Regions from separate parts of the Streptomyces sp. NPDC002520 genome, predicted to be linked through region 1. Evidence: predicted binding sites of a transcription regulator. Region 1 holds the regulator's gene; the other holds the start of a gene.

Region 1 (15,546 bases):
TAAGAGTTGAGCCTCTCTGACTCATGTCTATTGACCCGGCGGCCCGAGTGGTGCACACTTGAGCCTGTTCCACTCAAGTCAGCTGGAGGAATCAACCATGGCACGTGCGGTCGGCATCGACCTGGGCACGACTAACTCCGTCGTCAGCGTTCTGGAAGGCGGCGAGCCCACCGTCATCACCAACGCCGAGGGCGCCAGGACCACGCCGTCCGTCGTCGCCTTCGCCAAGAACGGCGAAGTGCTCGTCGGCGAGGTCGCGAAGCGCCAGGCGGTCACGAACGTGGACCGGACCATCCGCTCGGTGAAGCGCCACATGGGCACCGACTGGAAGATCGAGCTCGACGGCAAGGTCTTCAACCCGCAGCAGATGTCCGCGTTCATCCTGCAGAAGCTGAAGCGCGACGCCGAGGCCTACCTGGGCGAGAAGGTGACCGACGCGGTCATCACCGTACCGGCGTACTTCAACGACTCCGAGCGTCAGGCCACCAAGGAGGCCGGCGAGATCGCGGGCCTGAACGTCCTGCGCATCGTCAACGAGCCGACGGCCGCCGCGCTGGCCTACGGCCTCGACAAGGACGACCAGACGATCCTCGTCTTCGACCTCGGTGGCGGCACCTTCGACGTGTCCCTCCTGGAGATCGGCGACGGCGTCGTCGAGGTGAAGGCCACCAACGGTGACAACCACCTCGGTGGTGACGACTGGGACCAGCGCGTCGTCGACTACCTGGTCAAGCAGTTCCAGTCCGGCCACGGCGTGGACCTGTCCAAGGACAAGATGGCCCTCCAGCGCCTCCGCGAGGCCGCCGAGAAGGCCAAGATCGAGCTGTCCTCCTCCACCGAGACCTCGATCAACCTGCCCTACATCACCGCCTCCGCCGAGGGCCCCCTGCACCTCGACGAGAAGCTCACCCGCGCCCAGTTCCAGCAGCTGACCGCGGACCTGCTGGAGCGCTGCAAGACGCCGTTCCACAACGTCATCAAGGACGCCGGCATCCAGCTCGGCGAGATCGACCACGTCGTTCTCGTCGGTGGCTCCACCCGTATGCCCGCCGTCGCCGAGCTCGTCAAGGAGCTGACCGGTGGCAACGAGGCCAACAAGGGTGTGAACCCGGACGAGGTCGTCGCCATCGGCGCCGCCCTCCAGGCCGGTGTCCTCAAGGGTGAGGTCAAGGACGTCCTGCTCCTCGACGTGACCCCGCTGTCCCTCGGCATCGAGACCAAGGGCGGCATCATGACCAAGCTGATCGAGCGCAACACCACGATCCCGACGAAGCGCTCCGAGATCTTCACGACGGCCGAGGACAACCAGCCGTCCGTGCAGATCCAGGTCTACCAGGGCGAGCGCGAGATCGCGGCGTACAACAAGAAGCTCGGGATGTTCGAGCTGACCGGTCTGCCGCCGGCCCCGCGTGGCGTGCCGCAGATCGAGGTCGCCTTCGACATCGACGCCAACGGCATCATGCACGTGACCGCCAAGGACCTGGGCACGGGCAAGGAGCAGAAGATGACCGTCACCGGCGGCTCCTCGCTGCCGAAGGACGAGGTCGACCGGATGCGCCAGGAGGCCGAGAAGTACGCGGAGGAGGACCACGCCCGCCGCGAGGCCGCCGAGACCCGCAACCAGGGCGAGCAGCTCGTCTACCAGACCGAGAAGTTCCTCAAGGACAACGAGGACAAGGTCCCGGGCGAGATCAAGACCGAGGTCGAGGCGTCGATCGCCGAGCTGAAGGAGAAGCTCAAGGGCGAGTCCGCCGAGGGCGACAACACCGCCGAGATCCGCACCGCCACGGAGAAGGTCGCGGCCGTCTCCCAGAAGCTGGGCCAGGCCATGTACGCCGACGCCCAGGGCGCGCAGGCCGCCGGCGCCACCGCCGGTGCCGGTGACGCGAAGGACGACGATGTCGTCGACGCCGAGATCGTCGACGACGAGCGCAAGGACGGTGCCGCGTGACGGAGGAGACCCCGGGCTTCGAGGAGAAGCCCGACGTCCCCTCCGGCGCGACCCCCGACGACGCCGAGCCGAAGGCCGCCCCCGAGGAGGGGGCGGCCCCGGCCGGGGACGCAAGCACAGACGCCGGTCTGGTGGCCCAGCTGGACCAGGTCCGCACGGCGCTGAACGAGCGCACGACGGACCTCCAGCGCCTCCAGGCCGAGTACCAGAACTACCGCCGCCGTGTCGAGCGTGACCGGATCGCGGTCAAGGAGATCGCCGTCGCGAACCTCCTGACCGAGCTCCTGCCCGTGCTCGACGACATCGGCCGCGCGCGGGAGCACGGCGAACTGGTCGGCGGCTTCAAGTCCGTCGCCGAGTCGACGGAGACCGTCGCGGCGAAGATGGGCCTTCAGCAGTTCGGCAAGGAGGGCGAGCCCTTCGACCCGACGATCCACGAGGCCCTGATGCACTCCTACGCGCCGGACGTCACCGAGACGACCTGCGTGGCGATCCTGCAGCCCGGGTATCGCATCGGCGAGCGCACCATCCGCCCCGCGCGGGTGGCCGTCGCCGAGCCGCAGCCGGGCGCGCAGACCGTCAAGGCCGAGGACGCCGAGGACAACACGGCGGCCGACGACAAGGAGAACGGTGGCCCGGACGAGGGCTGACGTGAACACTACTGAGGGGAAGGAGGGACGTCGGGGATGAGTACCAAGGACTTCATCGAGAAGGACTACTACAAGGTTCTCGGCGTCCCCAAGGACGCCACCGAGGCCGAGATCAAGAAGGCGTACCGGAAGCTCGCCCGCGAGTTCCATCCGGACGCCAACAAGGGCAACGCCAAGGCCGAGGAGCGCTTCAAGGAGATCTCCGAGGCGAACGACATCCTCGGCGACCCGAAGAAGCGCAAGGAGTACGACGAGGCCCGCGCCCTGTTCGGCAACGGCGGCTTCCGGCCCGGTCCGGGCGCAGGCGGCTCCTTCAACTTCGACCTGGGCGACCTCTTCGGAGGCGCCGGCGGAGGCGGTGCCCAGACGGGCGGCGGCTTCGGCGGCGGGATCGGTGACGTCTTCGGGGGACTGTTCAACCGGGGCGGCACGGGCCCGACCCGTACCCAGCCGCGCCGCGGCCAGGACGTCGACACGGAGGTCACCCTCAGCTTCACCGAGGCGATCGAGGGTGCGACCGTCCCGCTGCGGATGACCTCGCAAGCGCCCTGCAAGGCCTGCTCCGGCACCGGCGACAAGAACGGCACGCCGCGCGTGTGCCCGACCTGCGTCGGCACCGGGCAGGTCGCCCGGGGCTCGGGCGGTGGCTTCTCGCTGACCGACCCGTGCCCCGACTGCAAGGGCCGCGGCCTGATCGCCGAGCACCCCTGCCTGGAGTGCAACGGCAGCGGCCGCGCCAAGTCCTCGCGCACCATGCAGGTCCGCATCCCGGCGGGCGTCACCGACGGGCAGCGGATCCGGCTGCGCGGCAAGGGCGCGCCCGGCGAGCGGGGCGGACCGGCGGGTGACCTGTACGTCACCGTGCACGTCGGCGAGCACCCGCTGTTCGGACGCAAGGGCGACAACCTCACCGTCACCGTCCCGGTGACGTTCGCCGAGGCCGCCCTCGGCGGCGAGGTGAGGGTCCCGACTCTCGGCGGCCCCGCCGTCACCCTGAAGCTCCCGCCCGGCACCCCCAACGGCCGCACGATGCGCGCCCGGGGCAAGGGCGCGGTCCGCAAGGACGGAACCCGCGGCGATCTGCTGATCACCGTCGAGGTGACCGTCCCCAAGGACCTGCCGGAGAAGGCTCGCGACGCCCTGGAGGCGTACCGCGAGACGACCGCGGGTGAGGACCCGCGGGCGGAGCTGTTCGAGGCCGCGAAGGGAGATTGAGAGCCCCATGGACACACCAGGCCGTCGGCGCAACCCGTACGAACTGAACGAGGAGACCCCGGTCTACGTCATCTCGGTGGCGGCCCAGCTCTCCGGCCTCCACCCGCAGACCCTCCGCCAGTACGACCGCCTCGGCCTGGTCTCCCCGGACCGCACCGCGGGCCGGGGCCGCCGCTACTCGGCCCGTGACATCGAACTGCTCCGCCAGGTGCAGCAGTTGTCGCAGGACGAGGGCATCAACCTGGCCGGCATCAAGCGGATCATCGAACTGGAGAACCAGGTCGCCGCCCTGCAGTCCCGCGTCGCGGAACTGCAGTCGGCCCTGGACGGCGCGGCGGCGGCGATGCAGCAACGCGAGGCCGCGGTGCACGCGTCCTACCGCCGTGACCTGGTCCCGTACCAGGAGGTCCAGCAGACCAGCGCGCTGGTGGTGTGGCGGCCGAAGCGGCAGCAGAACGACTGACGTACCAGCGACATGTGAAAGGGGCCCGGAGAATCTCCGGGCCCCTTTCACATGCTCAGGGTGCGATGACCGCCGAGGCGGCGCCGGGGGCGGATTCGGTGCCGTCGGCGAGCAGCGCGGTCACCCGGTAGAAGTGGGTGGTGCCCTTGGCTGCGCCGGTGTCCTCGTAGGAGGTCCCGGAGACGGACGCCAGCTTCTCGTACGCCTCGGTGGCCGGGTTCCAGCGGTAGACCTGGTAGCCGGTGGCGTCGGCCACGGTGTTCCAGGCCAGCGAGACGCCCGTCCCGTCGGGGTCCGCTGTCGGCTGCACCGGTGAGCCCTCGGGCGTCGCGACGCTCGGCGTCATGTCCAGCTCGGTCGTGACCACGGCCTCGGCCGGGCCGTGCCATTGGGCGGCGGAGTTGTTCTCGTCGTCCACGGCGTCGACGAAGAAGCAGACCTCTTCGCCGTCCGGAAGGGTGGTGCGCGTGTAGGAGGTCCTGTCCGGCGAGAGGTACTCGGACCCGGTGCCGTAGCAGACCTGATCGCCCGGATCGCCCGGATCGCCCGCCACGTCGCCCCAGACGACCCTGTAGTACTTCAGATCCGTGGCCGGGTTCTTGTCCCAGGTCAGCTCGAAGCCGTACTCGGTCGGGGTGACGTCCAGCCCGGTGACGAGCGGCGGCGGGTCGTTGTCCCAGATCCTGCCGTCGTGGGGCGCGGACCGGGCGGACTCGTTGCCCGCCGCGTCCACGGCCGAGACGCGGTAGTAGTACACGGTGCTCTCGGCTGCCGTGGTGTCCAGGTATGTGAGTTGGTCCGTGCGGCCGAGCTCCGTGTACGTGCCGTTCTCGCTCGCCGACCGGTAGACGCGGTACGACACCGCGTCCGCGACCTTTTCCCAGCCGACCTCCATCCCGCCCGTACCGCCGGTCGGGGTCACCTCGCCGTACGCGGTCACGTTGGCCGGCACGCCGGGCGCGACCTGGTCGGCAGTGGTCACGGCCTGGTCGGCGGTGCCCGCCGACTCGTTGCCGGCCTTGTCGTAGGCGCGGACCTCGTAGTAGTACGTCTCGCCCGTCCTGGGGAGGGTGGAGTCGGTGTACGAGGTGGAGGTGGTCGTGGCGAGCGGCTTGCTGCCGAACGACGTGCCCTTGAGGCGCCGGTAGACGCGGTAGCCGGCGAGGTCCATCTCCTTGTTCTTCGCCCAGGCCGCCTTGGCCTTGCCGGTGGCGCCGTCGTACGAGACGGAAGTCCCCGTCGGGACGAGCGGCTTGACCTTGTCGACGTCGGCCGAGGTCCGGGGTTGGTACGCGAACGTCACGTTCGCCCTGCCCGTCCAGTTGACGTAGTCGACGCGCAGGGTGTGCTTGCCCGAGGGGATGGTGACGTTGGCGGTCTTCGTCACCGTCGTCGAGACGTTCTTCCACAGGTCGACCTTGCGCACGCCGTCGAGGTACACGCGGATGCCGTCCTGGACGGCGACCGGCAGGGCGAAGGGCCCGCCGGAGCCGAAGTCGCGTGTCACGGTCCAGCGGACGGCGAAGTTGTCCTTCGGCAGGCCCGTGGCCGGGGCGCCCGTGCCCCAGTTCTGGTCGATCGCGGAGTCGCAGTCCGTCTTCTTCGGCGTGCCGGAGAAGGCGGTGTTCGCGTAGAACGTCCGCGTGAACACGGGCGAGGCGCAACTCGTCGCGGCGGAGGCGGTGGTGGCGACCGCGCCGAGCAGGCCGCCGGCGGTGGCGAGCACCACGGCCGTGGCGGTCACGTGTCGTGCTGGGTTCATTCGGTCCTCTGGTCGAGTCGACGAGACGGCGGCGGTGCGCCGACGATCACGACCCGGGAGCGGCCGAGTCGGTTGTACTGATCTTTGCCATCTCCTGAACTCCCTTTGGATGGAGGGTCCGTAAAGAGCGTTTGAAGGAGGTTCCACCCGGGGTCGCAAAGCGTTCACAAGGAAGCGGAGCGTAACGTTGCCATCTCGTTAAGTGGCTTCTCTTGACGGTGCTGTGGCATACGCGTTGTCTCTTCAGGACACCTGTGCCGCACAGCGGCACCCACGTCTCGTACGCACCTGAAGTGAGCCCCGAATGCGTCGTATCGCTCTGTCCGTGGCCGCGTCCACGATGACCCTGTCACTCGCCGGCTGCGGCGTGCTGGACGCGGCGGGAGACGGGGCGAGCGCGAGCCCGACGAAGGGCGACGACGTGACCGTGGGGCTGCTGCTGCCGGAGAAGGCGAACACCCGTTACGACAAGTTCGACTTCCCCATCATCAAGAGCAAGGTGGCCGAACTGACCCACAAGAAGGGGAAGGTCGAGTACGCCAACGCCGACGCGGACGCCGCCCGGCAGGCCGGCCAGATGCAGCAGATGATCGACGACCGCGTCGACGTGATCCTGCTCGACGCGGTCGACTCGCATGCCATCACGGGCCAGGTGAAGAAGGCCAAGGAGGCCGGTATCCCGGTCATCGCCTACGACCGGCTGGCCGAGGGTCCGATCGACGCCTACATCTCCTTCGACAACGAACTCGTCGGCGAGGTGCAGGGCCGCTCCCTGCTGGAGGCGATGGGGCCCGACGAGCACTCCTCCGACAAGATCGTCATGATGAACGGCTCGCCCACCGACCCGAACGCCAAGCAGTTCAAGGAGGGTGCGCTCTCCGAGCTGACCGGCAAGGTGCGGATCGCGGCGACCTACGACACCGTCAAATGGAAGCCGGAGAACGCCCAGGCCAACATGGCCGAGGCGATCGGCCGGATCGGCGCGAGCAACATCGCCGGGGTCTACGCCGCCAACGACGGGATGGCGGGCGGCGTCCTCAAGGCCCTGCGCGCCGCCGGCGTCACCGTGCTGCCCCCGATCACCGGCCAGGACGCCGAACTGGACGCGGTGCGGCGGATCCTCGTCGGTGAGCAGTACATGAGCGTCTACAAGTCCTACCCGGACGAGGCCGAGGCCGCCGCCCAGATGGCCGTCGCCAAGGTCCAGGGCAAGGACATCCAGTTCGACGCCCTCACCCAGGACAAGGTGAACAGCCCCACTACCAAGGACATCCCGTCCAAGCTGGTCCAGGTGAGCTCGCTGACCAAGGGCAAGATCAAGGAAACCGTCATCGCGGACGGGATTTACACGGTGGGCGACATCTGCACACCCGAGTACAAGTCCGCCTGCGCGGCGGCCGGGCTGAAGTAGCGCCACGGCCGCGGCGGCGCCAGGACCGAAGATGTCCCACAGCTGAGGCCGTCCCACTGCTGAGGCCGTCCCGCGGCCCAAGCGCCACCCCCCATGTTGCTGCAATGTGATGTCCGGAGGCCGGACGATACCCGGGCATACCGTCCCGTTGCGGCGCCCGCGGCGCGGAGAGCCGTGTTGCGGACCCGGTCGGCGCCGCGCATAGTTGCGCTGCGGAAGTGGCAGCAAGCCGGGGGTGGAATGGGCGATGGCCGGGCACGGGACGGAGGAGCATCCTCACGGTGCCGACCGACTGTGCGGGCAGGGGGACCGTGTGTACTCCCGGGCCGTACGCCGGGGGCGGGTGCCGCGCACGGACGTCGAACCGGTGCCCTGCCTGCTGGAGCTGGCCCTCCTGCACCCCGACCCCGATGACATGGACTGGCTGGTGCCCACCTCCCCGCAGGAGGTCATGACCCGGCTGCTGCGCGGGGTCTGCGACGAGGTCACCGCGAGCCAGCGCAGGGTGGGATCGGCGGTCGCCGCCTTCGAGTGGTACGCCGGACTCGGCCGGCAGCTGCAGGCGCTGTCGGCGTCGGGGGAGGGCACCGCGATCCGGGTGCTGGACGGGCTGTCCCGCATCCAGGCCGCGATGGACGAGGCGACCGAGGCCTGCACCACCGAGGTCCTCACCGTGCAGCCCGGCGGCATCCGGCGCGAGGACGAGCTGACCGAGGGACTGCACCGGGCGCTGGCGCTGCGCGGCCGGGGCGTGCGCATGCGCGACCTGTACACGCACGTGGCCCGGCACGGGCAGGGACTGCTCAACTACTTCGAGCTGATGGGCGAGGCCGTGGAGGCCCGCACGCTCGACGAGGTCATCGACCGGCTCATCCTCTTCGACCGCACGGTCGCCTTCATCCCCGCCAACGCCGATCGCACGATGGCCCTGGAGCTGCGCCACCCGGCCCTGGTCGGGTACCTGGTGACCGTCTTCGAAAGGCTCTGGCGTCTCGCGATCCCGCTGACGGCCCCGCTCCCCGACACCGGCATCGAGGGCATCTCGCACCGCGAGCGGTCCATCGCCGCGCTGCTCGCGGAGGGCCACCAGGACGCCGTGATCGCCGAGCGCCTCGGCATCAGCGTGCGCACCTGCCGTGCCCACATCGCCCGCCTGTCGGACACGCTCGGGGCGGCCAGCCGCACCCAACTGGGCGTGCGCATCGCCCAGGTCGGCCTCGACGGCCCCCCGCGCACCGGCGGCCCCGCCGTCGTCGGCCTGCCCGACGAGGAGTCACCGAGCGTGCTCTGAGGTTCCTCGGCGCTCCGGACCCCTCGGTGCTCCGGACCCCTCGGTGCTCCAGACCCCTCAGTGCTCCTGGACCCCTCGGTGCTCCTGTTCCAGCATCCCGGACTGTGCGATGAGGAAACCGAGTTGGGCCCGGCTGCCGCTGCCGAGAGCCGTGGCCAGCTTGGCGATGTGGGCCCGGCAGGTGCGCACGTTCATGCCCAGACGCCGGGCGATCGCCTCGTCCACATGACCCTCCACCAGGAGCTTGGCGATGGAGTGCTGGACGTCGGTGATGCCGTCGGGCGCGGTCTCGTACGGCGTCCCGGCGCTCAGCGGCACCGCGCGGTTCCACATGAACTCGAACACTTTGATGAGGTAGCGGACGAGTCCGGGGTGGCGCAGTTCCAGGGCGACCTGGCGGTCCTCGCGCACGGGGATGAAGGCGACGGTCTCGTCGCAGATGATGAGGCGCTCGACCAGCTCGTCGATGGTGCGGTACTCCACCTTGCCGTCCGTGAACTGGTCCACGTAGGCCAGCCGGTCGGCGCTGTAGCGGGCGGTGTGCTGGTACAGCGTCCGGATGCGCACCCCTCGTTCGCTCAGCGGCTTGTCCCGTTCGAGGGCCTCCAGGAGCCGGTTCTCGGGGCTGCGCCAGCCGCCGGGCTGGACGGTGAGCACCTCGGTGCGGCACTGGGTGGTGGCCAGGTCGAGCGCGGTGTTGATGCGGTCGAGGCCTTCGAGGACCGTGATGGCGTGGGTGGGGGCGTGCTCCTGGGCGCTGAGCGCCATGAAGGGCTCGAAGACCTCGGACAGGGAGAGGGTCTGCCTGCGCTGCTCGGCGATCTCGCGCTCGATGGGGTTGAGCCGCTGGGCCAGCGCGACCGCCGGCGGGACGGGGAGCAGCCAGGTGGGGTCGTCCGGATCGGCGTGGAGGAGGGCGAACTCCATGAGGCAGGGGGCCACCTCGGTGTCCTCGCGCGGGATGCGGCCTATGCGCAGGGCGTCCGCATAAAGACGGCTCCCTTCTGCACACAGCTCGGTCACCGCGTGGGGATGTGTCGCCCTTGTCTCGTTTGTTGCCAAATCTCCACCCCCCAGGGTCCTGAACATGCAGGAACATGATGCACCGATCGTGTGGCGATGATGTGCCTGAATGAGCCATCGTCTTATCCGACGGGGGAAGAGGGGACTTTCAAGTGAGGACGAAGCCGACTATGCGTAAGAGAATGCTTCGCTCGGTGCTTGTTGCCGCCTTCTCCGCCGTTGTGGCCGTCGGAACGCTGGCTGGCCTCTCCGGTGTGAAGGGCGACACGCACAAGGCGAGTGCCGATCAGTCCGTGACCGCCGCCGGCCAGGCGAACGTCCCTCTTGACACCAGGTGGGACGCCACGCCGCTGGACACCCGGTGGGACGCCGCTCCCCTGGACACCCGGTGGGACGTCGCCCCGCTGGACACCAGGTGGGACTGATCGACATGACCACCCCACCCGACGACCGGTCCTTCCGGCGCGAAATGGCCACGGCGTACCGCTCCGGCTGGCACTTCATCGATCTGGTCACCGCCATCCCCCACAGCGGTGACTCACTGATGGTGACGGTGTTCGGCGAGCCGGTCGTGGTGACGCGCGACGAGGACGAGGACGTACGGGCCTACCGGTGCCTGCGCAAGCCCCGCGGGGCGCCGCAGCCGGTGCGGTGCGCCGTCCGGTACGGAATGATCTTCGTCAACCTCGACGGGCGCGACCACCGGCTCGCCGAGCCGGACGTAGCGGACCTGAGGACCGTTTCTGCCACCCCCCGCAGCGCCTGACGCGATTCCCCCGTCGTAAAAAGATCGCTCAGGTGCTTCCCCCCGCAGCGGCGTCACCGTGACCTGAACACGGTGACGCCGCTGCAGTTTGTGGTGGCATCTGCGGGTATGGGTGCGAGGCCGTGTGGCCGAAACTCGTCCATGCCGGATCGGGGCACACCGGCGCAGAAACCTTTCGCCTGCCGGTCCGGCCCTCCTTCGGGGCGGCGCTCCCTCCGGCGCGGAAACCGTTCACCCGTGCCCGAGCGTCCGCTCCACCTCGATCTCGATGACCACCCGGGCGGGGTTCTCCCGGGGCGTCCGCCGGTACCGCTCGGCGTACCGCCGCACCGCCTCCGCCACCCTCCCCCACTCTCGGCTTCGCTCGAGCGGGGGGACCCCCAACGGCTCGGTGTGCACCCGCGCACGCCCCTCCAGCGTGGCCCAGCGTCGCCCGTCCACCTGGCACACCGCCACCCGGGCGCCCTCGGGGCCGGCCGCGCGCACATGGGACACCTTCGCGCTCGTCCTGTTCGTGATCACCCTCGCCAGCCCCGCCCCGGGGTCGTAGGTCACCCCGACCGGCACCACGTGCGGGCTGCCGTCGGGGCGCAGGGTCGTCAGTGTGCACAGATGCCGCTCCCGCCAGAACGCGAGGTACGGCTCGTCCGGGGCGGCGGGGATCACGGAGTGCGAGTGCGAGGCCATGACCCGAAACCTAGCGGCAGCGTGGTGGTCGAGCTGGTTGAGCGGAATAGACTCAACTTTGTGTATGTTGGCTAGGTCAGCAGTGGGAGACTGGCCGACGTACGGGCCGATGCGGAGGAGGGACAGCGAACGTGGACGCCGAGCTGACCAACAAGAGCCGGGAAGCGATCAACGCGGCCAGCCAGCGAGCCGTGACCGGGGGGCACGCGGATCTGACGCCCGCACACCTGCTCCTCGCTCTGCTCGAGGGACAGGACAACGAGAACATCACCGACCTGCTCGCCGCCGTCGAAGCCGACCAGGCCGCCGTACGCGCCGGCGCCGAGCGCGTACTCGCCGGGCTGCCCAGCGTGACCGGCTCCACCGTCGCGCCCCCGCAGCCCAGCCGCGAGCTGCTCGCGGTCCTCGCGGACGCCGACCAGCGCGCCAAGGAGCTCGGTGACGAGTACCTGTCCACCGAGCACCTGCTCATCGGCATCGCGGCCAAGGGGGGCGCGGCCGCCGAGGTGCTCCAGAATGAGGGTGCCGACGCCAAGAAGCTGCAGGAGGCCTTCCAGAAGGCCAGGGGAGGACGCCGCGTGACCACCGCCGACCCCGAGGGCCAGTACAAGGCCCTGGAGAAGTTCGGCACCGACTTCACCGCCGCCGCGCGCGAGGGCCGGCTCGACCCGGTCATCGGCCGTGACCAGGAGATCCGGCGGGTCGTGCAGGTGCTGAGCCGGCGTACGAAGAACAACCCCGTCCTCATCGGCGAGCCCGGTGTCGGCAAGACCGCCGTGGTCGAGGGGCTCGCACAGCGGATCGTGAAGGGCGACGTGCCCGAGTCGCTGAAGAACAAGCGGCTGGTCTCGCTCGACCTCGGCGCGATGGTCGCCGGGGCCAAGTACCGCGGTGAGTTCGAGGAGCGGCTCAAGGCCGTGCTCTCCGAGATCAAGGACTCCGACGGGCAGATCATCACCTTCATCGACGAGCTGCACACCGTCGTGGGCGCCGGTGCAGGCGGCGACTCCGCCATGGACGCGGGCAACATGCTCAAGCCGATGCTGGCCCGCGGCGAGCTGCGCATGGTCGGCGCCACCACCCTGGACGAGTACCGGGAGCGCATCGAGAAGGACCCCGCCCTCGAGCGCCGCTTCCAGCAGGTGCTGGTCGCCGAGCCGACCGTCGAGGACACCGTCGCGATCCTGCGCGGACTCAAGGGCCGCTACGAGGCCCACCACAAGGTGCAGATCGCGGACAGCGCGCTGGTGGCCGCCGCGACCCTGTCCGACCGGTACATCACCTCCCGCTTCCTGCCCGACAAGGCCATCGACCTCGTCGACGAGGCCGCCTCGCGCCTGCGCATGGAGATCGACTCGTCCCCCGTCGAGATCGACGAACTCCAGCGCTCCGTCGACCGGCTGAAGATGGAGGAGCTGGCGATCGCCAAGGAGACCGACCCGGCCTCCGTCGCCCGCCTGGAGAAGCTGCGCCGCGACCTCGCCGACAAGGAGGAGGAGCTGCGGGGCCTGACCGCCCGCTGGGAGAAGGAGAAGCAGTCCCTCAACCGGGTCGGTGAGCTGAAGGAGCAGCTGGACGACCTGCGCGGACAGGCCGAACGCGCCCAGCGCGACGGCGACTTCGACCGTGCGGCCAAGCTGCTGTACGGCGAGATCCCCACGCTGGAGAAGGAACTGGAGGCCGCCTCCGCCGCCGAGGAGGTGGCCGCCAAGGACACCATGGTCAAGGAGGAGGTCGGCTCCGACGACATCGCGGACGTCGTCGCCGCCTGGACCGGCATCCCGGCCGGCCGTCTCCTGGAGGGCGAGACGCAGAAACTGCTGCGCATGGAGGACGAACTCGGCAAGCGCCTCATCGGCCAGACCGAGGCCGTGCGTGCGGTCTCCGACGCCGTACGACGCTCCCGCGCGGGCGTCGCCGACCCCGACCGCCCCACCGGCTCCTTCCTCTTCCTCGGTCCGACCGGTGTCGGCAAGACCGAACTCGCCAAGGCGCTCGCCGACTTCCTGTTCGACGACGAGCGGGCCATGGTCCGCATCGACATGTCGGAGTACAGCGAGAAGCACAGCGTCGCCCGCCTGGTCGGCGCGCCTCCCGGGTACGTCGGCTACGAGGAGGGCGGCCAGCTCACCGAGGCCGTCCGCCGCCGCCCGTACACCGTCGTCCTGCTGGACGAGGTCGAGAAGGCCCACCCCGAGGTCTTCGACATCCTCCTCCAGGTCCTGGACGACGGGCGCCTGACGGACGGTCAGGGCCGCACGGTCGACTTCCGCAACACCATCCTGGTGCTCACCTCCAACCTGGGCAGCCAGTACCTGGTCGACCCGGTGCTCGGTGAGGCGGAGAAGAAGGAGCAGGTCCTGGAGGTCGTCCGTGCCTCCTTCAAGCCGGAGTTCCTCAACCGGCTCGACGACCTGGTCGTCTTCTCGGCCCTGGACAAGGACGAGCTGGCCCGGATCGCCCGGCTCCAGATCGACCGGCTCGCGAAGCGCCTGGCCGAGCGCCGCCTGACCCTCGACGTCACGCCCGAGGCCCTGACCTGGCTGGCGGACGAGGGCAACGACCCGGCCTACGGTGCCCGCCCGCTGCGCCGCCTCGTCCAGACCGCCATCGGCGACCGGCTCGCCAAGGAGATCCTCTCCGGTGAGATCAAGGACGGCGACACGGTCCGCGTGGACCGCTTCGGCGAGGACCTGATCGTGGGCCCGGCGACGGGCAAGACGCTGTAGGACGACGGGCAGGACGCCTGTAGGGCGCATCGACATGCGGCCCCTCCTCCGCTCACCCTTCGGTGGCCGGAGGAGGGGCCGTCGCGTCTCGCGGGTCGGCTCAGACGCTGCTCATGGCGTCGTACAGCGCGCCGGCCCTGCGGCGAGGGGCGGGAGAACTCGGCGAACGGGGCCGGACCGAGATCGTCGACGGGGTCGGCGGCGCGGAGGAAGGAGCGCGCCGGTACTTCTCGGGGTTGCGACGGGCCAAGGGGCCGGACCAGGGATTCTGGTATTCGCATCGATGATCGGCCACCTCATGGGGGCCGTCGGCTGAGTCGCTTGCCGGGGGCGGGGCAAGAGCGAGAGGGTGGGTTGTACGTCTGGCTTCAGCGATGGCCGGACGAGCCAGACGACCGCAGGAGTATCCAAATATGTCCATCGACCCGTCCTCGATTCCGAACTTCGGGGGCCAGCCCGAGCCGCAGCCCCAGGGACCGGCGGGCCCCGTCCTTCCGGATCAGGACCTCGTGAAGCAGCTCCTCGACCAGATGGAGCTGAAGTACGTCGTAGACGAGGAGGGTGACCTCGCGGCGCCGTGGGAGCAGTTCCGCACGTACTTCATGTTCCGCGGGGAGGCCGAGCAGGCAGTCTTCTCGGTGCGGACCTTCTACGACCGCCCCCACAAGATCGACGAGAAGCCCCAGCTGCTGGAGTCCGTCGACGACTGGAACCGCCGCACGCTGTGGCCCAAGGTCTACACCCACACCCACGACGACGGCACGGTCCGCCTCATCGGCGAGGCCCAGATGCTGATCGGCGCGGGCGTCGACATCAACCACTTCGTCTCGTCCACGGTCAGCTGGGTGCGGGCCGCGATCGAGTTCGACAAGTGGCTGGTGGAGCAGCTGGGCCTGGAGCAGGAGATCAACGAGGCGGACGACGCGGAGAAGCCCGAGGACGACGGGGAGTAGTCGGCACCCCACGGCCTCACGGCACCGTGGAACGGCCCGGGTCCGGGGACGCACCCCCGGACCCCGGTCCCTCACATGCGGCGCAGCCGCTCCGCGGCCTCCCGCAGCACCTCCTCCCGCTTGCAGAACGCGAACCGTACGAACGGCGCGCCCGCCTCGCGGTCGTCGTAGAAGACGGCGTTGGGAATGGCCACCACCCCCGCCCGCTCCGGCAGGGCCCGGCAGAAGGCGAAGCCGTCCTTCTCGCCGAGGGACCGGATGTCGGTGGTGATGAAGTAGGTGCCCGAGGGCCGGAACACCTGGAACCCGGCCTGGCGAAGCCCCTCGGCGAGGATGTCCCGGCGCTCCTGCATCTCCCGCCGGAAGCCGTCGTAGTAGGAGTCGGGCAGCGCGAGGGCCTCCGCCACCGCGTACTGGAACGGCCCCGCCGACACGTACGTCAGGAACTGCTTCGCCGACCGCACCGCCGTGACCAGCTCCGGCGCCGCCGTCACCCAGCCGACCTTCCAGCCGGTGAACGAGTACGTCTTGCCGGCCGACCCGATCGTCACCGTCCGCTCGCGCATCCCGGGGAACGTGGCCAGCGGGATGTGCTCGGCGTCGTCGAAGACCAGGTGTTCGTAGACCTCGTCGGTCACCACCAGC
Region 2 (15,546 bases), on a different contig from region 1:
GCGCTTCTCGTCCGCTACCAGGACTCTCAACGCCTGCTCATGATGCGGGCCGTGCTCGACGCCGCCGAAGGCGCCGGTCCCGACGTCTGCCCCGGCCCGGCGAAGCACCGGCTCCGGGAGGACTGGGCGCTGCTCACGGCGGCGGACCGGGCCGGTGGCGGGGCGGGCTCTCCGGCCCGGACCCGGCTCGGCCATCCCCTGATGGGCCCCTGGGCCCGGCGCTGCCTCACCGGGCTCACCCCCCGCAGTGGTCGGCTCACGGCCGAGGGGCGACGCGAACTCGTCCTGGACCTAGCCCACTTCAGCGCCGTCGCCGCCGTCGCCGCGGCCCGCGCCGGCCTGCCGTTCACCGTCCTCCTCACCGCGCGCGACGGCGTGCTGACCCTCCCCTCCCTCGGCGCCCTGCGCACCGCCGAACGGGAGGACGTCCGGATCGAGGTCCGCCACACCGACGGCCGGCTGACCCTGCGCAGGCCGGGCGTGCCCGACGTCACCGTGCACCTGGAACAGGGCACCGGCGCCTGGTCCGCCACGCCCGCCTGGACCCCGGCCCACGCCCTGCCCGGCCTGGTACCTGGCGCCGACCCCATGCCCCTGGACGACCTCGACCCCTACCGCGTCCCGCCCCGCGAACCTGACCAGTACGCCCTCAGCGGACCCACAGGCCCCGACGAGGCCGAACGCAAACGCTGGCTGGGGACCTGGTCCGGCACCGCCGCCGTCCTGCGGACCGGAGGCGAACAGCGGCTCACCGAGGCGCTCGCCCTGCTGCGCTGCCTGGTCCCGCTGGAACTGCCGCCCGGCGCCGACGGCCGCGGAAGTTGCAGCGCGACCCGGCGCGAGGCCTTCGGCGCGTTCCTCAGCAGCGCCCCCGTGACCCCGGTCGCCTTCGCCGCGACCCTCGTGCACGAGATGCAGCACACCAAACTGGCCGCGCTCAGCGACATGGTGGAACTGCACCGGGCCGGCCCCGAGGCCCGCTACTTCGCCCCCTGGCGCCCCGACCCGCGCCCGTACGAGGGTCTCCTCCAGGGCACCTACTCCCACCTCGCGCTCGCGGACTTCTTCCAGCGCCGCGCCCTCGCGGACCCGGCCCGGCGGGAGTCCGCCTGGGCGGAACACGCCCGCTACCAAGTCCAGGTCGGTGCCGCCCTGCCCGCGCTCGTCGGCTCGCCCGACCTGACACCGGTGGGCAGGCGCTTCGTGGACGCCATGGCCGCCGTCCACGAACGGCTCGCCGCGCGGCCGGCACCCCGGGGGTACACGGCGCGTGCGCAGGCGTACATCAGATCCGTGCGCACCCTGTGGACACAGCGTCAGCCTCCGGCACCCCCATTGCGCTGAAATCCCCACTTCCCACCCTCGGCTGCGGGAAGATCGTCGCGCCGGGACGTTCGGACCCGCAGTCGCCGGACTCCTCAGCGACGGGCCGAAGTTCTACGATTCATTGACGACGCGCTGGAGGCCGCTGCATGTCTGAAGCTCGTACGCCGGTCCGGTCCACCGGGAAGGGGGCCGCGAGGCAGACCGTCACGATCAGCTTCGCCGGGTTCAACCGGCCCTGGGCGGCGTGGATCGGGGACCGGCTGGAGCGGCGCGGGCTGCGGGTGGTGTACCTGCGCTGGGACGCGCCGCCGGACCAGTCCCTCGTCGGGCTGCTGCGCGACCTCACCCTCGCCGAGGGCCGCACCCTGATCCTGGTCAGCGAGTGGTACTTCCAGCTCGGCCCGCGCACCCACGAGGAGTGGAACGCGGCCCTTCGCGAGGTCGTGGCCCCCGACCCGTCCCGGTTCGCCGCGGTGTCCGTCACCAACGCCACCGTGCCCTCCGCCACCGCCGTCCTCGCCCCGGTCGACCTGACCAACATGGGCGCGGACGAGGCCGAACGGCGCCTGCTTGACCGGCTGGACGTGCCGCTGGACACCCCCATCGTCACCGACGGCACCCGCCAGGCCCCCCGCTTCCCCGCGTCGATGCCCGACGTCTGGGGCGGCGTACCCCGCCGCAACACCCGCTTCACTGGTCGCGAACCGCTCCTGAACGACGCCTACCACCTTCTGCAGAGCAGCGAGTCGGGCGCGGGCGTCGTCACCCTGCACGGCATGTCCGGAGTGGGCAAGACCCAGCTGGCCGCGGAGTACGCGTACCGGTTCGGTTCCGAGTACGACGTAGTGTGGTGGGTCGGCTCCGAGAAACGCGTCACCTACCGCCGTCTGCTAGCCGAACTGGCCCCCAGACTCGGCCTGTCCACCGGCCCCGAGTACGGCGAACGGCTGCGCGCCGTCCGTGACTCCCTGCGCCGGGGCGACCCCTTTTCCCGGTGGCTGCTGATCCTCGACGGCGCCGACGAACCGGAGCAGATCTGGGACCTGGTCCCGAGCGGCCCCGGCCATGTGCTCATCACCTCCCGCAACCCCGAGTGGGGCGAACACAACAGCAGGCTCCTCGAAGTCCCCGTCTACGACCGTGTCGAGTCCGTGGCCTTCATCCGGCGCCGCGCGCCCCGGCTGACCGAGCCGGACGCCGACCAGCTCGCCGAAGCCCTGGAGGACCTGCCGCTCCTGCTGGACCAGACCGCGGGCTGGCTCAACGACTCCGACCTGTCCGTGGACGAGTACATTGCCCTCCTCGAAGGAGGCATCGACCAGGACGTCGTGAAGGTCTCGGCGGACTTCCCGCTCGCTTTCCAAACCGCGTGGTCGATACTGCTGAACAAACTCCGCGAGACCGTCCCCGAGTCCGTCGACCTGCTCCGCCTGTGCACCTTCTTCGCACCCGGGTTCATCCCCGTACGGCTGCTGAAGGAGATGTCCCACGACGACCTGCCCGAACAGCTCGCAAGACTGCTCGACGACCCGCTGCTGTGGAACAAGGCGATCAACCAGCTCCGCCAGTACTCCGTCGTCCGCCTGGAGTCGCACGAGACCGCCACGGACGAGGCCGCCTCCTCGGGCGAGTCCCTGTATCTGCACCGCATGGTTCACCAGATCGTCCACAAGGACATGCCCGAGGGGGACCGGCGAGAGTTCATCGAGGTTGTTCGCCGCGCCCTCGCCGAGGCCGACCCCGGCCGTCCTACGGACACCCGAAACTGGGACGCGTACGCGGAGATCGTGCCGCACCTGAAGTACGCGGACGTCCTGCAGAGCAAGGACCGCAGGGTGCAGATGTTGGTGCTGAACTGCCTGCGGTACATGTGGTTCGCGGGCGAGTACTCCGCCGGGGTGAAACTCGGAGCCCGCGCCCTCAACGCGTGGCGGCGGACGCTGGGCGAGTCGCATCCCAGGGTGTGGGAGGTGACGTACCACTACGCCAACCTGATGCGGTCTGCCGGCCGTTTTCTTGAGACGGAGGCCATCGACCGGGCGGCGGCGGAGCGGCTGCGTCAGGACCGGGGCGAACACGATTTGGACTATTTGCGAATGGCCAGCGGACTCGCGGCCGACCTGTGCAACCTCGCCCGCTACGACGAGGGGCTGGAGCTGTGCGAGTGGCTCTACCCGACGTACCGCGACCTCTTCAGCGAACAGGACTCCCGCACACTCAACGCCCTGAACAACCTCGGATTCACCGTGCGCCTGCTGGGCCGCTACGAAGAGGCCAGGGCCATCGACCTGAAGACGTTGGAAGCACGCCGCCTGCTCCTCAAGAACCGCCACCCCTGGACCCTGTTCTCCGAGGTGTCGTACGCCATCGACCTGCGTCTGCTCGGCCGGTATGCCGAGGCCGAGTCTGCGCAGATGAAGAACGTGCGCGAATACCAAAAGCTCATGGGCCAGGACCACCAGGACACCCTGCGCGCCGAACACAACCTGGCCATGTGCCAACTGCGCAGCGGCGATCGCGTAGCCGCTGGTGAACTCCTCACCAGCGTCTTGGAAGGCTACGAGCGCAAGCTCGGTGACACCCACGTGCACACCCTGGCAGCGGCCGTCAGCCAGAGCTGCTTCGCCCGCGAGCACGGCGACATCGACCAGGCTCGCGAGGCCAGCGAGTCCATCATCGCTCGCTACGAACTGCTGCTCCCCGAAGGCCACCCCTTCACCATCGGAGCCCGCGCCAACCACGCCCTCATCCTGCGCAGCGTCGGCGAGCGGGAGCACGCGCACGCCGTCATCGAGGAGGCGCTGGCCGGTATGACCGAGGCCCTCGGCGCGAGCCACCCGCACTCCCTCGGCTGCGCCATCAACGCCTCGGCCCTGCGCAACCTCGTCGGCGAGACCGAGTCCGCCGCCGAACTCAGCAGGACGACCATCACCAGGGCCACCGAGACCCTGGGCCGCACCCACCCGCTGACCCTCTCCGCCCGTGTCGCCCACGCGGCCGACCTGCGGGCCCTGAGAGACCGTCAGCAGGCCGAGAAGGTCGAGAAGGAGGCCCTCACCGACCTCGCCGCCACGCTGGGCGACCAGCACGTCCACACCATCTCGGCCCGCTCCCGCAACCGGCCCTACTGGGACTTCGAACCCCAGGCGAGCTGATCCGTCCGGCACCCTCCCGGCGCGCATAGCATCGCGCGCCGGGGTATGTGCCGGTCCATCGGCGCTTGCCCCAACCACACGTGAGTTGTGCTGTGCGATGTGCGGCGCAGACATGACCGTCGCGGACCATGCCGAAGGGCCCGGTACCGAGTGGAGAACTCGGCACCGGGCCCCGGGTGTCGGCTGAGCCGCCGGAGGCTTACGCCTCGAACACCTCACGCACCAGCTGCTCCTGCTCGGCCTGGTGGCGCTTGGCGGAGCCCACCGCCGGGGACGAGGAGTGCGGGCGCGAGATGCGCCGCAGCCGCTCGCCGGCCGGGATGTCCGCGCCGACCGCCAGGTCGAGGTGGTCGATCAGGTTGAGCGCGATGAACGGCCAGGCACCCTGGTTCGCCGGCTCCTCCTGGACCCACAGGTACTTCGCGGCGTTCGGGTACTTGTTGACCTCCGCCTGGAGCTCCGCACCCGGCAGCGGGTACAGGCGCTCGATGCGGATGATCGCCGTGTCCGTGGCACCGCGCTTGACCCGCTCGGCCTCCAGGTCGTAGTAGACCTTGCCGGCGCAGAAGACGACCTTGCGGACCGCGGCCGGGTCGACCGTGGAGTCGCCGATGACCGGGCGGAACTCGCCGCTCGTGAACTCCTCCGCCTTCGAGGCCGCCGCCTTCAGACGCAGCATCGACTTCGGGGTGAAGACGATCAGCGGCTTGTGGGCCGGGTTGTGCACCTGCCACCGCAGGAGGTGGAAGTAGTTCGACGGGAGCGTCGGCATCGCGACCGTCATGTTGTTCTGCGCGCAGAGCTGGAGGAAGCGCTCGACGCGGGCCGAGGAGTGGTCCGGGCCCTGGCCCTCGTAGCCGTGCGGGAGCAGGAGCGTGACGCCGCTCGTCTGGCCCCACTTCTGCTCGGCCGCCGAGATGTACTCGTCGACCACCGTCTGCGCGCCGTTGACGAAGTCGCCGAACTGCGCCTCCCACATCACGAGGGCGTCGGGGCGGGCCAGCGAGTAGCCGTACTCGAAGCCCATGACCGCGTACTCGGACAGCAGGGAGTTGTAGACGTTGTAGCGCGCCTGGTCCTCGGAGAGGTACTGGAGCGGGGTGCGCTCCTCACCCGTCTCGCGGTCGATGAGCACCGCGTGGCGCTGGCCGAAGGTGCCGCGCTGGGAGTCCTGGCCGGACAGGCGGACCGGGGTGCCCTCCAGCAGGAGGGAGCCGACCGCGAGGGTCTCGCCCATGCCCCAGTCGATCGTGCCGTCCTCGACCATCGCCGCCCGGCGCTGCAGCTGCGGCAGCAGACGCGGGTGCACATGGAAGGAGTCGGGGATGTTGACCTGGGACTCGGCGATCCGCTTGACGACCTCCGTGGAGATCGCGGTCGGCACCGCGACCGGGAAGCCGTCCTGCGGCGTCCGGACGTCGACGGCGGCCGGCTGCGAGGTGGCCTCGCGGACCTCGGTGAAGACCTTCTCCAGCTGGCCCTGGTAGTCCTGCAGCGCCTGCTCGGCCTCTTCCAGGGTGATGTCGCCGCGACCGATGAGGGACTCGGTGTACAGCTTGCGCACCGAGCGCTTCTTGTCGATCAGGTCGTACATCAGCGGCTGGGTGAAGGCCGGGTTGTCCGACTCGTTGTGACCGCGGCGGCGGTAGCAGATGAGGTCGATCACCACGTCCTTGTTGAACGCCTGGCGGAACTCGAAGGCCAGCCGGGCGACCCGGACGACGGCCTCGGGGTCGTCGCCGTTCACGTGGAAGATCGGGGCCTCGATCATGCGGGCCACGTCCGTCGCGTACATGGAGGAACGCGAGGACTCGGGGGCCGCGGTGAAGCCGACCTGGTTGTTGATGACGATGTGGACCGTGCCGCCGGTGCGGTAGCCGCGCAGCTGCGACATGTTCAGGGTCTCGGCCACGACGCCCTGGCCCGCGAAGGCCGCGTCGCCGTGGATCGCCACCGGCAGGACCGTGAAGTCCGTGCCGCCCTTGTTGATGATGTCCTGCCTGGCGCGGACGATGCCCTCGATGACCGGGTCGACCGTCTCCAGGTGGGAGGGGTTGGCGGCCAGCGAGACCGTGATCTGCTCGCCGTCCAGGCCGGTGAAGGTGCCCTGGGCGCCCAGGTGGTACTTCACGTCGCCGGAGCCGTGCATCGACTTCGGGTCGAGGTTGCCCTCGAACTCGCGGAAGATCTGCGCGTACGACTTGCCGACGATGTTCGCGAGGACGTTCAGGCGGCCGCGGTGGGCCATGCCGATGACGACCTCGTCCAGGCGGGACTCGGCAGCGGAGTCGATGACCGCGTCCAGCAGCGGGATGACCGACTCGCCGCCCTCGAGCGAGAAGCGCTTCTGGCCGACGTACTTCGTCTGCAGGAAGGTCTCGAAGGCCTCGGCGGCGTTCAGGCGGCGCAGGATGCGCAGCTGCTCCTCGCGCTCCGGCTTGGAGTGCGCCCGCTCGACGCGGTCCTGGATCCACTTGCGCTGCTTCGGGTCCTGGATGTGCATGAACTCGATGCCGATGGTGCGGCAGTACGAGTCGCGCAGCACGCCGAGGATGTCGCGCAGCTTCATCAGGGACTTGCCGGCGAAGCCGCCGACGGCGAACTCGCGCTCCAGGTCCCACAGGGTGAGGCCGTGCTCGGTGATGTCCAGGTCGGGGTGCTTGCGCTGGCGGTACTCCAGCGGGTCGGTGTCGGCCATGACGTGGCCGCGGACCCGGTAGGAGTGGATCAGCTCGAAGACACGGGCGGCCTTGGTGACGTCGTCGTCGTGGCTGGCGTCGATGTCCTTGAGCCAGCGGACCGGCTCGTAGGGGATGCGCAGCGCCTTGAAGACGTCGTCGTAGAAGCCGTTCTCGCCGAGCAGCAGGTTCGCGACCTGGCGCAGGAACTCGCCGGAGGCGGCGCCCTGGATCACCCGGTGGTCGTAGGTCGACGTGAGCGTCATGACCTTCGAGACGCCGAGCTTGTTCAGGGTGTCCTGGCTGGTGCCCTGGAACTCCGCAGGGTAGTCCATGGAGCCGACGCCCATGATCACGGACTGGCCGGGCATCAGACGCGGCACGGAGTGGACGGTGCCGAGGCCGCCGGGGTTGGTCAGGGAGACCGTGACACCGGTGAAGTCGTCCATCGTCAGCTTGTTGTCGCGGGCGCGACGGACGATGTCCTCGTAGGCCTGCCAGAACTCGAAGAAGTTCAGGGTCTCGGCCTTCTTGATGGCGGCCACGACGAGCTGGCGGTCGCCGTTGGGCTTCACCAGGTCGATGGCCAGGCCGAGGTTGATGTGGGCCGGCTTGACGAGGGTCGGCTTGCCGTCCTTCTCGCCGAACGACCAGTTCATCGACGGCATGGCCTTGATGGCCTGCACCATCGCGTACCCGATCAGGTGCGTGAAGGAGATCTTCCCGCCCCGGGCGCGCTTGAGGTGGTTGTTGATGACGATGCGGTTGTCGAACAGCAGCTTCACCGGGACCGCGCGGACCGAGGTGGCCGTCGGCAGCTCCAGCGAGGCGTTCATGTTCTTGGCGACCGCGGCGGCGGGACCGCGCAGCGTGACCAGCTCGGGACCCTCCGGGGCCGCGGCGGCCGCGGGGGCCTTGGCGGGGGCGGGGGCGGCGGCCTTCGCCTTCGGCTGAGCGGGCGCCTGTGCGGGTGGCGCCGGCGCGGCCGGGGCGGGGGCGGCCGGGGCCGCGGGGGCGGCAGCGGCGGCGGGCTTCGGGGCCGCCGGGGCCGCGGCGGGAGCGGCCTGCGCCGGGGGAGCCGGTGTGGTGGTCTCTGCGGCCCCCGCGGCCGCAGTACCCGCCGGAGCCGAGGCGGCGGGCGCTCCCGGCTTGTAGTCGGCGAAGAAGTCCCACCAGGCACGGTCTACCGAGTTCGGGTCCTGGAGGTACTGCTGATAGATCTCGTCGACGAGCCACTCGTTGGGACCGAACGCGGCAGCGGGGTTCTTCCCGGCTTGGTCTTCGGTCGAGATGCTCGAGTTACTGGGGGACTGTGGCGACACGGCGGCAACCGCCCTCTTCCGCTTCACAAGGTTATGGACAGCGGAAATAAAGGCTACGCCTCCGAGACCGGGAAGGTCAGGTCAGGCCCGTTCATCGTCGTGTAAGTCACATCGGAAATCTTGTTTCAGGGCTTGATATGGCGGGAAACAAGCGTGGTTCCGCATGTGGAGGAGGGGGTGCGGGATCGCCGAACGGGGCCCGGCGCGACGGCGTCCCGGGCCCGCCCCTGATCACACGTGTCCGGCTGCGCGGACACAGATGGATCTTGGGCTTCCGGTTCGAACTTTACGTCAACTTGGGACGGAGGACAGTCCCGGGAGAGTGACGATGATCCGGCAGCCCCGCTCGGATTCGGCCACACCGATCCGGCCGCCGTGCAGATCCACCGCCCAGCGGGCGATCGCCAGACCGAGTCCGGTGCCGCCGTCGCTGCCCGGACCGTGCGGTCGGGTCACCACACCGCGGTTGAACCGCTCGAACACCCGGTGCCACTCCGACCTGGGAATTCCGGGACCCTCGTCCAGGACCTCGAGCTCCAGCGACTCCGGCTGGGCCCCGCACCGCGCCCGCACCGTCACCCGGCCGTGCGGCGGGCTGTGCTTCACCGCGTTGTCGATCAGGTTCGCGACGACCTGGTGGATGCGCTCGGGATCCGCGTGCGCGGTCAGCTCCGGCGGGGAGACGTCGAGGTGCAGATGGACGTCCGTGCGCGTGTGGCTGCCCGAGCCGGAGGCGATGCCCGCGCGCGCGGAGGCGACCATGTTGGCCTCCTTCAGCACGCCGGACAGGTACGGCCACACCTCGAAACGGCGCGTCTTGAGCGGTACGACGCCGTTGTCCAGCCGGGAGAGGTCCAGCAGCGTCTCCAGCAGCCGGCCGAGGCGCTCGGTCTGCTTCAGGGCCGTGCGCATGGTCTCGGGGTCGGCCTCGGTGACCCCGTCGACGATGTTCTCCAGCACCGCGCGCAGCCCCGCGATGGGCGTGCGCAGCTCGTGCGAGACGTTCGCCACCAGTTCCTTGCGCTGCTGGTCCTGGGCCTCCAGCTCGTCCGCCATGACGTTGATCGTCTGGGCCAGGTCACCCAGCTCGTCCCGGCGGTTCTCGCGCACCCGGCGCGTGTAGTCGCCGTGCGAGATGGAGCGGGCGACCGCGTTCATCTCGTCCAGCGGCGCGGTGAGCGACTGCGCCACGAACTGCGTGATCAGCAGAGTGGCGATCATCGAGAAGACCGTGATGAAGCGCAGTTCCGTCTTGGTGTGCACCGCGACGATCGACAGACCGGTGGTGATCAGCACCGCGATGACGACCAGAGCGCCCAGCTTGGTCTTGATCGAGAACGGGCGTACACCGCCCCAGGGGTCCTCACCGAAGGTCCCTGGGTTTCTTCGTGCGGCTTCTCGCCCGTCGCTCATGGCGTCGGCGTCTCCAGCGCGTATCCGACGCCGTGCACCGTGCGGATCCGCTCGGCGCCGATCTTCCGGCGCAGCGCCTTGATGTGGCTGTCGACGGTCCGGGTGCCGGAGGCGTCCGCCCAGTCCCACACCTCGGCCAGCAGCTGCTCCCGGGAGAGCACCGCGCGCGGGGTGTTGGCCAGGCACACCAGCAGGTCGAACTCGGTGGGCGTCAGGTGGACGTCCTCGGACTTCACCCGCACCCGGCGCTGTGCGTGGTCGATCTCCAGCTCGCCGAGGCGCAGGATGCCCGAGCGCGGCGTGGCGGCGGCGAGCGCGGCCCGCTCCACCCGGCGCAGCAGGACGTGCACCCGCGCGGCCAGTTCCCGCATGGAGAACGGCTTGGTCATGTAGTCGTCGGCGCCGACCCCGAGGCCGACCAGCATGTCGGTCTCGTCGTCCCGCGCGGTCAGCATCATCACCGGCACCGGGCGCTGGGCCTGCACGCGCCGGCAGACCTCCAGGCCGTCGAAGCCGGGCAGCATGATGTCGAGGATCAGCAGGTCGGGCTGCCAGGCCTGGGCCGTGTCGACCGCTGCCGGACCGTCGGCCGCGGTTTGCACGAGGAATCCCTCGGCGCGGAGCCGGGCCGCGATGGCGTCGACGATCGTGGGATCGTCCTCGACGACCAGCACTCGACGCTGCGCTCCCGGAGTGGTCGTCGCCGCGCCGGTCTGGGAGGTGTGTGTCTGCTCCATCGCCCGCCCCTGTTGCCTATGTTGCTTTCCGGAATCCGTGGGGTGATCCCATGACTGCTATTGACGCTTGAATGATCCGCGTCAGGGATGCACCCTACGGTGACTGACCGTTCCGTCGCTATCCAGGGCGGACGGCAAGGTGGACCGCGTCCGGAACGCCCCGGGCAACGGGCACTTCTTCGGTACGCACCTGTTGGAACCCGGCATTCCGCATGGTTCCTTCAAATTCCGGAGAGGGCTCGGCCGACCATACAGCCAGTACCCCGCCAGGGCTCAACACCCTTGCGCAGGAGGCGAGTCCGGCCGGTGCGTACAGGCTGTCGTTGCCCTCCGTGACGGTCCAGGCAGGGCCGTTGTCGATGTCGAGACACAAGGCGTCGAACGTGTCCGAAGTCTCATTGACGTAAGCGATCAGGTCCGCTTCGACGATCTCGGTGCGCGGGTCGGTCAACGCCCCGCGGGACACCTCGGACAGAGGACCCCGGCGATGCCAGTCGATGACGGCGGGTTCCCGTTCCACCACGGTGATGCGCCCCCAGCGCGGGTCGGCGGCCGCGTGTGCGAGCGAGAATCCCACGCCCAGCCCTCCGATCAGCACGTTCGGCGCCGGGCGGGCGTCCAGCGCGTCCCTCGCGGCGTCGATCAGCAGGCGCTCCGAGCGGCCGTCGGACGTGTCCATCAGGAAGCAGCCGTTGGCGATGATCTGCAGCAAATGCCCGTGTCTGCGCAGCACCACCTCGCCGTACGGGCCGTCGCGCCGGTCCAGGACCACAGGGGTGTCGTACACGGCAGTCATGCGGCCATCCTGCTCGAACCGGGCGCGGCGTTCACGGGAATTACGGATGGCGGGCAGGCGGCCGGGGGTGTGCTGGCCCGTTCGTGGGACACGGGGCCCCTGTGTGGCGGGTCCTGCCGTGCGGACCGGCGGACGCGGCGGAGGCTTCTGGGAATGTTGTGAATCCGCTCCCGCGTGGCGTCGGTCATAGACACCGGTGCACCCGACGCGAAGGGTGGGGCGCGACGGAAGGAGCGCCTCACCGTGGAACGGACCGCGACGGGCCCCACGACGGCCACACCCCCACCCCCCTCGGCCGCGCCCCTCCCCGACCCGACCTTCTCCGCCGACCCGGCCTTCGCCTTCGACCCGGCCTTCGCCTCCGGCCGGTCCTTGACCTCCGACCTGGCCTGCACCTCCGGCGCGGCTTTCGTCTCCGGCCCGGCGTTGACCTCTGAGGCGGCTTTCGTCTCCGGCCGGGCGTTGACCTCTGACGCGGCCTTCGCCTCTGGTCCGGCCTTGACCTCCGACCTGGCCTGCACCTCCGGCGCGGCTTTCGTCTCTGGCCCGGCGTTGACCTCTGACGCGGCCTTCGCCTCTAATCCGGCCTTGACCTCCGACCTGGCCTGCACCTCCGGTGCGGCTTTCGTCTCCGGCCCGGCGTTGACCTCTGACGCGGCCTTCGTCTCCGGCCCGGCCTTCGCCTCCGATTCGGTGTTCGCCGAGGGTGCGGGGCTCCTCGGCGGGATGCCCAGGCAGCGCGCGGTGATGCCGGAGGCGGCAGTGGAGGCGGCCGCTGCGGCTGAGGGCGCCGCGCCGCTCCGGGTGCCGTCGGTCCGTCGCCCGTGGCCGGCGCGTCTGCTCCCGACCCCCGTCGCCACCCCGTTCACCTTCGGCTACGTGGTCGTCCTCGCCCTCACCTCGCTCGTCGCCGCCGTGGCCGAACCCGGGCTGGTGCACGCGCTGTACCAGGACTCCAGTACCGACGTGGCCCACCTGATGCACAGTCCCGCGCTGGTGCTGGTGGCGAGCGCGCTGTGGGTCGCGGGCGGGGTCGTCTCGCCGTACGCGGCCGCGTTCGTACTGGTGCTGACCGCGCTGGAGCGGCGCATAGGCGGTCTGCGGGCGGCCGGTGTGTTCCTGGCCGGGCATGTCCTGGCCACCCTCGCGACCGAGGTCCCGGTCGGTCTGGCCGTGCTGGCCGGCCACCTCCCGGCCACCTCGCTGCACCGCCTCGACTACGGCATCAGCTTCGGCGTCGCCGCCAGCATCGGCGCCCTGGCCGGCCTGCTCACCCCCTGGGCGCGCTGGCCCCTGCTCTCCCTCTTCGGCGCCATGCTCCTCGGTGACCTGATCGACTTCGAGGACCCCATGACCAACTGGGGCCACCTGATCGCCCTGACGATCGGCGTCGCCGCCTGGCCGCTCGTGCGCCGCTGGAACATGCGGTCACTTTCCGACTGAGGGCGACTGGTCCCCCCACCAGCAGAAACACCAGGGTGACCGCCTGATCGCTCACAGCGAACGCCAACTCGGGAACATCGGCGGTGCCCTACGCATTGAGCCTGCATAGCTCAAGTTGACTGCCAAAGGGGAGATCATGGCTGATGAGTCCACGGCGTTCACGCTCGTCCTGCCTGTGCTGCCGCTCGATGACGAGGTGGTACTGCCCGGCATGGTGGTCCCGCTGGACCTGAGCGACGCCGAGGTACGCGCCGCGGTGGAGGCCGCCCAGGCCGCCGCGCGGTCCGAGCCCGGCAAGCCCAAGGTGCTGCTGGTGCCGCGTATCGACGGCACGTACGCCAAGACCGGTGTGCTCGGCACGGTCGAGCAGGTCGGCCGGCTGGCCGACGGAGACCCGGGTGCGCTGATCCGCGGGCGCTCGCGCGTGCGCATCGGCGCCGGGACCACCGGCCCGGGTGCGGCGCTGTGGGTCGAGGGCGCCCGCGTCGAGGAGAACGTGCCCGAGCCGGTGCCCGGCCAGGTCACGGAGCTCGTCAAGGAATACAAGGCGCTCGCCACCACCTGGCTGAAGAAGCGCGGCGCCTGGCAGGTCGTGGACCGGGTCCAGGCCATCGAAGACGTCTCCGCGCTCGCCGACAACTCCGGTTACTCGCCCTTCCTGACCACCGAGCAGAAGGTCGAACTGCTGGAGACCGCCGACCCGGTGGCCCGCCTCAAGCTCGCCACGCAAGCGCTCCGCGACCATCTCGCCGAGCAGGACGTGGCCGAGACCATTGCCAAGGACGTCCAGGAGGGCGTCGACAAGCAGCAGCGCGAGTTCCTGCTGCGACGCCAGCTGGAAGCGGTCCGCAAGGAACTGCGCGAGCTGAACGGCGACAGCTCCAAGGACTCGGCCGAGGAGTCCGACGACTACCGCACCCGTGTGGAGGCCGCCGACCTGCCGGAGAAGGTCCGCGAGGCCGCCCTCAAGGAGGTCGACAAGCTGGAGCGGTCCAGCGACCAGTCCCCGGAGGGCTCCTGGATCCGCACCTGGCTGGACACCGTCCTGGAGCTGCCGTGGAACGAGCGGACCGAGGATGAGTACGACATCCAGGGCGCCAAGGCGATCCTGGACGCCGAGCACGCCGGCCTGGAGGACGTGAAGGAGCGCATCACCGAGTACCTGGCCGTGCGCAAGCGGCGCGGTGAGCGCGGCCTGGGCGTGATCGGCGGGCGGCGCGGCGGTGCCGTGCTCGCGCTCGTCGGCCCGCCCGGCGTCGGCAAGACCAGCCTCGGCGAGTCCGTCGCGCACGCGATGGGCCGCAAGTTCGTCCGCGTCGCCCTCGGCGGCGTCCGCGACGAGGCCGAGATCCGCGGCCACCGGCGTACGTACGTCGGCGCGCTGCCCGGCCGGATCGTGCGCGCCATCAAGGAGGCCGGGTCCATGAACCCGGTGGTCCTGCTGGACGAGATCGACAAGGTGGGATCCGACTTCCGGGGCGACCCGGCGGCGGCCCTGCTGGAGGTCCTCGACCCGGCGCAGAACCACACCTTCCGGGACCACTACCTGGAGGTCGAACTCGACCTGTCGGACGTGGTCTTCCTGGCCACCGCCAACGTCCTGGAGGCCATCCCGGAGGCGCTCGCCGACCGAATGGAGATCGTCCGCCTGGACGGCTACACCGAGGACGAGAAGGTCGTCATCGCCCGTGACCACCTGCTCCCGCGCCAGCTGGAGCGGGCCGGCCTGAACAAGGACGAGGTCACGATCGACGAGAGCGCGCTGCGCAAGCTCGCGGGCGAGTACACCCGCGAGGCGGGCGTGCGCACCCTGGAGCGGTCCGTCGCGCGGCTGCTGCGCAAGATCGCGGCCAAGCACGAACTCGGCGAGCGGGAACTGCCGTTCACCGTCCGCGACGAGGACCTGCGCGGTCTGATCGGGCGCCCGCACCACGTGCCCGAGTCCGCCCAGGACCCGGCCGAGCGGCGTACGGCCGTCCCGGGTGTGGCGACCGGCCTCGCGGTCACCGGCGCCGGCGGCGACGTCCTCTACGTGGAGGCGTCCCTCGCCGACCCGGAGACGGGCGCGGCGGGTCTGACCCTGACCGGCCAGCTCGGCGACGTGATGAAGGAGTCGGCGCAGATCGCGCTGAGCTTCCTGCGCAGCCACGGCGCCGAACTGGAACTTCCGGTGGCCGACCTGAAGGACCGGGGTGTGCACATCCACTTCCCGGCGGGCGCGGTTCCGAAGGACGGTCCGAGCGCGGGCATCACGATGACCACGGCCCTCGCGAGCCTGCTGTCCGGACGGCTGGTCCGCACGGACGTGGCGATGACGGGTGAGGTCTCGCTGACCGGCCGGGTGCTGCCCATCGGCGGCGTCAAGCAGAAGCTGCTCGCCGCGCACCGCGCCGGGGTGACCACCGTGATCATCCCGAAGCGCAACGAGGCCGACCTGGACGACGTCCCGGCGGAGGTGCTGGACAAGCTGGACGTGCACCCGGTGACGGATGTGCGGCAGGTGCTGGAACTGGCGCTCGCGCCCGCCACGAACGGTGCGACGCCGGAGGTTCCGGTAGCCGCGTGACGCCACAGGTGAACACCGCCTGACGCCACAGGAGAACGACGTACGAACCCGCTGCCCCGCCGCACCCCTGCGGCGGGGCAGCCGTCATTCCACGCCCAGTTTCTGCTCCG

What was found. Region 1 encodes HspR, which represses chaperone genes until heat shock. Its sites were predicted from a motif close to TTGAGNNNNNNNNNCTCAA; they were not measured.
Region 2: a site for HspR is predicted at 12,966-12,984, ahead of lon (endopeptidase La). Genes of this name have one in related genera too.

What each region holds. Positions count from the first base shown of each region.
Region 1 covers NZ_JBSFXG010000003.1:15,768-31,313, reverse strand. The annotation lists gene ACWD5D_RS06145 (undecaprenyl/decaprenyl-phosphate alpha-N-acetylglucosaminyl 1-phosphate transferase) at 1-3, shown strand, start outside; gene dnaK (molecular chaperone DnaK) at 98-1,951, shown strand; gene grpE (nucleotide exchange factor GrpE) at 1,948-2,601, shown strand; gene dnaJ (molecular chaperone DnaJ) at 2,638-3,816, shown strand; gene ACWD5D_RS06125 (heat shock protein transcriptional repressor HspR) at 3,824-4,279, shown strand; gene ACWD5D_RS06120 (PA14 domain-containing protein) at 4,335-6,041, opposite strand; gene ACWD5D_RS06115 (sugar ABC transporter substrate-binding protein) at 6,346-7,452, shown strand; gene ACWD5D_RS06110 (LuxR C-terminal-related transcriptional regulator) at 7,700-8,743, shown strand; gene ACWD5D_RS06105 (helix-turn-helix transcriptional regulator) at 8,801-9,832, opposite strand; gene ACWD5D_RS06100 (hypothetical protein) at 9,949-10,191, shown strand; gene ACWD5D_RS06095 (hypothetical protein) at 10,197-10,532, shown strand; gene ACWD5D_RS06090 (pyridoxamine 5'-phosphate oxidase family protein) at 10,764-11,219, opposite strand; gene clpB (ATP-dependent chaperone ClpB) at 11,351-13,948, shown strand; gene ACWD5D_RS06080 (YbjN domain-containing protein) at 14,362-14,901, shown strand; gene ACWD5D_RS06075 (pyridoxal phosphate-dependent aminotransferase) at 14,973-15,546, opposite strand, start outside.
Region 2 covers NZ_JBSFXG010000017.1:155,957-171,502, reverse strand. The annotation lists gene ACWD5D_RS24150 (aKG-HExxH-type peptide beta-hydroxylase) at 1-1,344, shown strand, start outside; gene fxsT (FxSxx-COOH system tetratricopeptide repeat protein) at 1,473-4,481, shown strand; gene ACWD5D_RS24140 (multifunctional oxoglutarate decarboxylase/oxoglutarate dehydrogenase thiamine pyrophosphate-binding subunit/dihydrolipoyllysine-residue succinyltransferase subunit) at 4,681-8,481, opposite strand; gene ACWD5D_RS24135 (HAMP domain-containing sensor histidine kinase) at 8,773-9,894, opposite strand; gene ACWD5D_RS24130 (response regulator transcription factor) at 9,891-10,631, opposite strand; gene ACWD5D_RS24125 (spermine/spermidine synthase domain-containing protein) at 10,750-11,427, opposite strand; gene ACWD5D_RS24120 (rhomboid-like protein) at 12,154-12,870, shown strand; gene lon (endopeptidase La) at 13,007-15,436, shown strand; gene ACWD5D_RS24110 (SpoIIE family protein phosphatase) at 15,521-15,546, opposite strand, start outside.